Linked DNA regions of Ammoniphilus sp. CFH 90114. The protein of the gene in region 1 interacts with the protein of each later gene in a pairwise test. Links are inferred from orthologs where the notes say so. Each region holds a gene or a part of one and is shown on either strand. Other genes may lie near its edges.

Region 1 (3,167 bases):
GAGCATATAGACAACAAATTGGCGGTTAGCCGCCGATTTCCCCTGTTGAAAGACTTTCTGAAATTCATTTTGATCACGAAGACGGTTGTTGCTATGTAACATAAGTAAACCCCTATCCCATGTAAGTTGGTTCCTCTTTTAAGATTATGGGAAAGCGGAGATCGGAATAAACCCAAACTGCCGGAAAAAAGCCTTGAATTACAGAAAGGCCACTTGCAAAAGTGGCCTAGGCAGATAATACTTTTCTTCCTTTTCTGCGACGCGCAGCTAGAACTTTACGACCGTTCTTTGTGCTCATTCTCTTACGGAATCCGTGCACTTTCTTACGCTTACGATTATTCGGACTAAACGTTGGTTTCATTATATCCACCTCCCTTGAGGAATAACACTTATTCTAACACTCCAGACCAAATCAGTATTCACTTTCATTCTTCGAATAGGAGTGCTGCCCTTCGTCTTGCAAGTACCACAAGTTCTCCAGACATTCTCGATTATTATATTCCTTCTGCCTAGCTCTGTCAAGAATATTGCTTGTCCAAATCCTGGACCTAAGAAAAACTGTATCACTTATTGAATAGTACAGTCATCACTTAAGAATAAAAGACTTGAAATTATTTCCCAAACCTCGTTGTGGAAAAGCGTGAAACATTTTTCGTCGGATATCGACAGGGTTATCGAGCTAATATCCACATAATATAGTATTGTGAATAAGAATAAGCCACAACGTGTTGTGGTTGTGGATAAATCACAAAAACCCATTGATATAAGGAGTTTTATCTGCTATCATAAGTGTGTTTTAACTCGTGGATAAAGTAAAAGGTATGAGGGAGTTTTCCACAATCTGTGGATAGAATTGTGGACAATTATCCACTATTGTGAATAATAACATCTGTGATTATGTGGATGATGGGCGAATGTTGTCGAAAATAGAGAGAAAACAAGCTCTTCCTATTCACAGTAATTGTGTATAAGCATTTGGGGGGAATGGTATGAAAGGGATTCAAGGAGTATGGGATAAGGCCCTAGCCATGATTGAGACAAAATTAAGTAAACCTAGCTTCGAAACATGGTTAAAGTCAACAAAGGCCATTGCCCTTGACGATGATACCTTATTCATTTCAGCTCCCAATGAGTTTTCGAGAGATTGGTTGGAATCGCGCTATGCTCAATTAATCGTTGAGACATTATATGAGATCACTGGCGAGAATATGAAAGTAAAAATTGTAACTTCAGATCCTGATGTAAATCTGAAATCCAGTTCACCTAAAAAGATAGATGATAAGAGATCTTATGCGTCAGATGACCCAGGGCCTGGCCACATGCTTAATTCTAAGTATGTGTTTGACACTTTTGTTATCGGTACGGGAAATCGGTTTGCTCATGCAGCGTCACTGGCGGTTGCGGAGGCCCCGGCTAAAGCTTATAACCCCTTATTTATCTATGGAGGGGTAGGATTAGGAAAAACGCACTTGATGCACGCGATTGGTCACTATGTTTTAGAACATAACCCATCAGCTAAAGTCGTTTATCTTTCCTCAGAAAAATTTACGAATGAGTTTATTAATAGTATTCGTGATAATAAAGCAGTGGATTTCCGCAATAAGTATCGAAGTGTTGATGTTTTGCTAATAGATGATATTCAGTTTCTAGCGGGAAAAGAACAAACCCAAGAGGAGTTTTTCCATACATTCAATGCTTTGCACGATGAGAGTAAACAAATTGTCATATCTAGTGATCGGCCGCCGAAAGAAATCCCAACGCTAGAAGATCGCCTTCGATCTCGATTTGAATGGGGATTAATTACGGATATTCAGCCGCCCGATCTCGAGACAAGAATTGCGATTCTCAGGAAGAAGGCCAAAGCAGAAAATCTAGACATAGCCAATGAAGTGATGGTTTATATAGCGAACCAGATTGATACAAATATTCGTGAGCTTGAAGGTGCTCTTATTCGTGTTGTTGCTTATTCTTCTCTTATTAATCGCGATATTGATGTTGATCTGGCTACCGAAGCTCTAAAAGATATTATTCCATCTAGTAAACCTAGGGTGATTACGATCTTGGATATTCAACGCGTGGTCGGCGAGCATTTTGGGGTGAAGTTGGAAGACTTTAAAGCTAAAAAACGAAATAAATCCATTGCTTATCCGCGGCAGATTGCGATGTACTTATCTCGAGAATTGACTGACTACTCTCTTCCGAAGATTGGTGACGAATTTGGAGGAAGGGATCATACAACCGTTATTCATGCCAATGATAAAATTACAACAGAGTTGCAGTCTAACCACACTCTGCAGGAAACCGTTAAAGAGTTGATCGATAAAATTAAAAACGTAAAATAAAGGGCTAATAACCTGTGAATAGAAGAGACAGTCTAACCACAACTTATCCACATGTGGATGGACTGTCTTTTCATTCCGTTAAGGCTCTTATCCACAAACTCACAGGCCCTACTACTATTACTGTTAAAAAAAAGATATAGATAAGTTATAATAAAGATTAACATTCTAGAAAAAAACGCTTCTTCAAGAAGATAGAATATAAGTTTATGAAATAGAAAAAGGGGGTAATCTATCATGCATTTGATGATTAACCGTGACATTATGACAGCAGCCATCAATGACGTAAGTAAAGCTGTCTCAACTCGCACTACTATTCCTATCCTAACGGGGATTAAAATTAGCAGTCATTCCGAAGGGATTACTTTAACCGCAAGTGATTCTGATATCTCTATTGAATACACCATTCCCTTAGAACAAGAAGGGGATCTCTATGTTGATATTAAGCAGCATGGAAGTATTGTTCTTCCTGCACGATATTTAAACGATATTGTTCGTCGATTACCAGGAGAGTTTGTGGAATTAGAAGTAGGAGATCGTTTCCAAACCATTCTTCGCTCCGGTAAGTCGGAATTTAATTTGAATGGCCTAGATCCAGATGATTTCCCTAGGTTGCCTCAAATTGAAGAAGAAAAAGTTTTTAGTCTTCCATGCGATATTCTAAAGACGATGGTTAAACAAACGGTATTCGCAGCCGCTACAACCGAATTGCGTCCAATCTTAACAGGGATTATGTGGGCGTTAGAAGGGGATCAACTTCGTTTTGTGGCAACGGACAGCCATCGACTAGCTAGCAAGAAATCCTTTGTAGAAGCATCGTCGGAATTA
Region 2 (3,323 bases), 110 kb from region 1 along the record:
GGAAGATGTCATCATTGTCTACGGATTGAATCAGGTAATCATCCTGACCTGCATAGGGTAACACCAGAAGGGGCAAGCATTAAGATTGATCAGATTCGAGAATTGCAGAAGCAGTTTTCCTTTAAGGCTGTGGAATCCTCAAGGAATGTGTACATCATTGAGCATGTCGAAAGAATGACGGTACAAGCGGCAAACAGTCTATTGAAATTTCTAGAAGAACCGACGTATGATGTAACTGCGATCTTATTAACCGAACACCTTCATCAGATTTTGCCAACGATTCTCTCTCGTTGTCAGGTTATTCACTTTGACGAGCTTTCCTTTGAACGAAGGGTGGATATGCTGAAGCAAGAAGGGTTCTATGAGCCATTATTGCGTAATATTTGCCAAATTACGGGCAATTTGGATCAGGCAAGGGAATGGTGCCAATCAGATGGGTTTGCACAGTATCGAAGCCTAGTGTTACAATTAACAGAAGATATTCTTGATAAAGGTTCTTATGCTCTCGTTACAATACAAGAGAAGATACTAAAAAATGAACAGGGTAACCAGGGGTTGCCTTACATCTTAGATATACTTGTTTATTGGTATAGAGACTTATTGCTATTTCAGATAGATCGTAAACATGAGCTTGTAAATATTGATCAATTGGATGCCATCCAGAGACAAGCTCTACGTTGCAGTAGAACTTGGATATTGAAAGGAATAGAGGTTGTCATGGAGACGAAGAATCGTCTTTCTCGCCATGCCAATCCTCAGCTATCCCTCGAAAGGATGGTTATCGAGCTACAGGAGGGATGATGATTGGTTGAAGTAGTTGGAATCCGCTTTAAGAAGGCGGGTAAGATATATTATTTTGATCCTGGTGAATTGCCGGTTGAGAAGAATGGTTTTGCCATTGTGGAGACCGCACGAGGGGTTGAATATGGACAAGTTGTCATCGGACGCAAGCAAGTTAGTGAGAATGACGTCGTCTTCCCTTTGAAGAAGGTCATTCGATTGGCGACAGAAGAAGATTCCGAACAAGTCCATATGAATAAAATCATGGCAGCGGAAGCTCTGCAGGTCTGTCAAGATAAGATTATTACTCATCAGCTAGATATGAAACTGATAGACGTCGAATATACATTCGATCGCAATAAGATCATCTTTTATTTTACCGCTGAAGGACGCGTTGATTTTCGTGAACTAGTGAAGGACTTAGCCTTTGTTTTCCGCACAAGAATTGAACTTCGTCAGATTGGCGTGCGAGATGAAGCGAAGATGCTTGGTGGGATTGGTCCATGTGGGAGAATTCTATGTTGTTCGACCTTCTTAGGTGATTTTGAACCTGTTTCCATAAAGATGGCAAAAGATCAAAATTTATCCCTCAATCCGGTAAAGATTTCGGGTTTATGTGGAAGATTAATGTGCTGCTTGAAATATGAAAACGATAATTATGAAAGTGCAAAAGAATCTCTGCCAGATGTCGGTCAGCATGTTGTAACACCGCTTGGTCGTGGCCGTGTTGTGGGGTTAAATATTCTCGAGCGCTTGGTTCAAGTAGATTTGCCTGAAGAAGGAGGAATGATAGAATTTGCCTTAGAAGAGATTTCAGAGATGGAGAAGGTGAACTAGGTATTCCAGTTGGGGTGAGGTCATGGATAAACAGAAAATGTTTCAGCAGGCAACCAATATTGAAGAACAAGTCGGCAAACTGTTTAAGGAAGTTGGCAGTTTGAGGGAGAGAATAGTGGAATTGCTGGAGGAGAACAAGAACCTCACCATAGAAAACCAGCACCTGCGCTTGCAATTGGAGCGACTAAACACGTCTCCACCATTGCCGGATAAAGAGGAAAAAACGGAAGAAAAACAAAAAGTCGGCGTAGGTGAGGGGTATGATAACCTGGCTCGGTTGTATCAAGAGGGCTTTCATATCTGCAATTTGCATTTTGGCAGCTTACGAAAAGAAGGAGATTGTCTCTTCTGTCTATCTTTCTTAAATAAATAACTGTAAGAAAAAGAGGTCAGCCTGTAGAATTCAGGTTGACCTCTTTCTTTTAGGGAATGGGAGGAGGATTATCACATTTGTTGTTATTTTTCCTAAAAAGCCGGTCCTTCGACCTTTCTTATGGGAAAGATAAGTAGTATATTGAGAAAAGCTGAATTTTACTCGAGGTGTGTTCGTATGGAAATCGCTTTGCACCCATCTGAGAGGGTGGATGATTTATTAACGCATGATCGGAAAATTATACAGAGCCATGAGGTGTTTAGTTTCTCGATGGATGCTGTATTGCTTGCTCGTTTTGCCTCGTTGCCTATTCAGAAGGGGAGAATTATGGATTTATGTACCGGAAATGGGGTCATTCCATTACTCCTATCGACGAGGAGTAAAGCCAAGATCGAAGGTCTTGAAATCCAAGAGCGGTTGCATGACATGGCTAGTCGGAATGTTGTGCTGAATCAACTAGAAGATCAAATAAAGATTTACTTAGGAGACCTGAAGGAAGCACCGCAGCGTTTTGGACATGGGGTCTACGATGTTGTAACTTGCAATCCCCCTTATATGCTGCCGAAAACGGGGGAAGTCAACCAGAATGAGCATTTTGCCATTGCCAGGCATGAAATCTATTGTACGTTAGAAGATGTGATTCGAGTGAGTGCTTATCTCGTTCGTTCTGGAGGAAAGGTGGCTTTTGTCCATAGACCTTCTAGACTTATTGACATGATCGAGCTGATGCGCAAATATCGTGTTGAGCCGAAGCGTATTCGCTTTGTACATCCCAAAGCAGGAGCAGAAGCGAATATGGTGCTAATTGAAGGAATTCGCGACGGAAAGCCTGACCTCAAACTCCTTCCACCACTTATTGTCTATGACGACGATGGCTCTTATTGTCCCGAATTGCTTGAGATCTATTATGGGGAAAGGGGGGAATAGCATGTTTGTACAGTCCAGCTTTGCAGGTAACCGTGGGGTAGCTGGAGAGTTATACTTGGTTGCAACCCCGATTGGAAACTTAGGGGATATTACCGTTCGTGCGCTAGAAATTCTGAAGTCGGTGGATATCATAGCGGCGGAAGATACAAGACAAACGAGAAAGCTGTTAAACCACTTCGAGATTGATACAAGGTTGGTTAGCCATCATGAGCATAACAAAGAAGCCAGTTCAAAAGGAATCATTCAATGGCTCAAGGAAGGCAAGAAGCTGGCGCTTGTCAGCGATGCAGGGATGCCAGCGATCTCGGATCCGGGATATGAGCTTGTGAGAGTTGCTATTCAACACGAAATTCCAGTCATCACGATACCAGGTCCTAATGCAGCTTTAAGTGCCTTAATTGCTTCA

The links. Proteins that work in one complex are often made in the same cells at the same time.
Region 2: the proteins of dnaA (region 1) and yabA interact in binary tests that used the Bacillus subtilis proteins (3 or more experiments, as listed by UniProt). The link is inferred for Ammoniphilus sp. CFH 90114 from one-to-one orthologs.

What each region holds. Positions count from the first base shown.
Region 1 is NZ_SDLI01000003.1:247,545-250,711, forward strand. Bases 324-3,165 are described here. They hold dnaA (chromosomal replication initiator protein DnaA), read left to right. Parts: upstream 324-989; coding sequence 990-2,342; downstream 2,343-3,165. Other genes in these bases: rpmH (50S ribosomal protein L34), read right to left, coding at 324-364; dnaN (DNA polymerase III subunit beta), read left to right, coding at 2,577-3,165. Also shown: rnpA (ribonuclease P protein component), read right to left, coding at 1-102; more of rpmH, read right to left, coding at 227-323; more of dnaN, read left to right, coding at 3,166-3,167. UniProt on the Bacillus subtilis protein: Plays an essential role in the initiation and regulation of chromosomal replication. ATP-DnaA binds to the origin of replication (oriC) to initiate formation of the DNA replication initiation complex once per cell cycle.
Region 2 is NZ_SDLI01000003.1:356,602-359,924, forward strand. Bases 317-3,314 are described here. They hold yabA (DNA replication initiation control protein YabA), read left to right. Parts: upstream 317-1,639; coding sequence 1,640-1,990; downstream 1,991-3,314. Other genes in these bases: holB (DNA polymerase III subunit delta'), read left to right, coding at 317-801; EIZ39_RS09420 (PSP1 domain-containing protein), read left to right, coding at 805-1,617; EIZ39_RS09430 (tRNA1(Val) (adenine(37)-N6)-methyltransferase), read left to right, coding at 2,168-2,917; rsmI (16S rRNA (cytidine(1402)-2'-O)-methyltransferase), read left to right, coding at 2,919-3,314. In the rest of the region: more of holB, read left to right, coding at 1-316; more of rsmI, read left to right, coding at 3,315-3,323. UniProt on the Bacillus subtilis protein: Involved in control of chromosome replication initiation. Inhibits the cooperative binding of DnaA to the oriC region. Thus negatively regulating initiation of chromosome replication.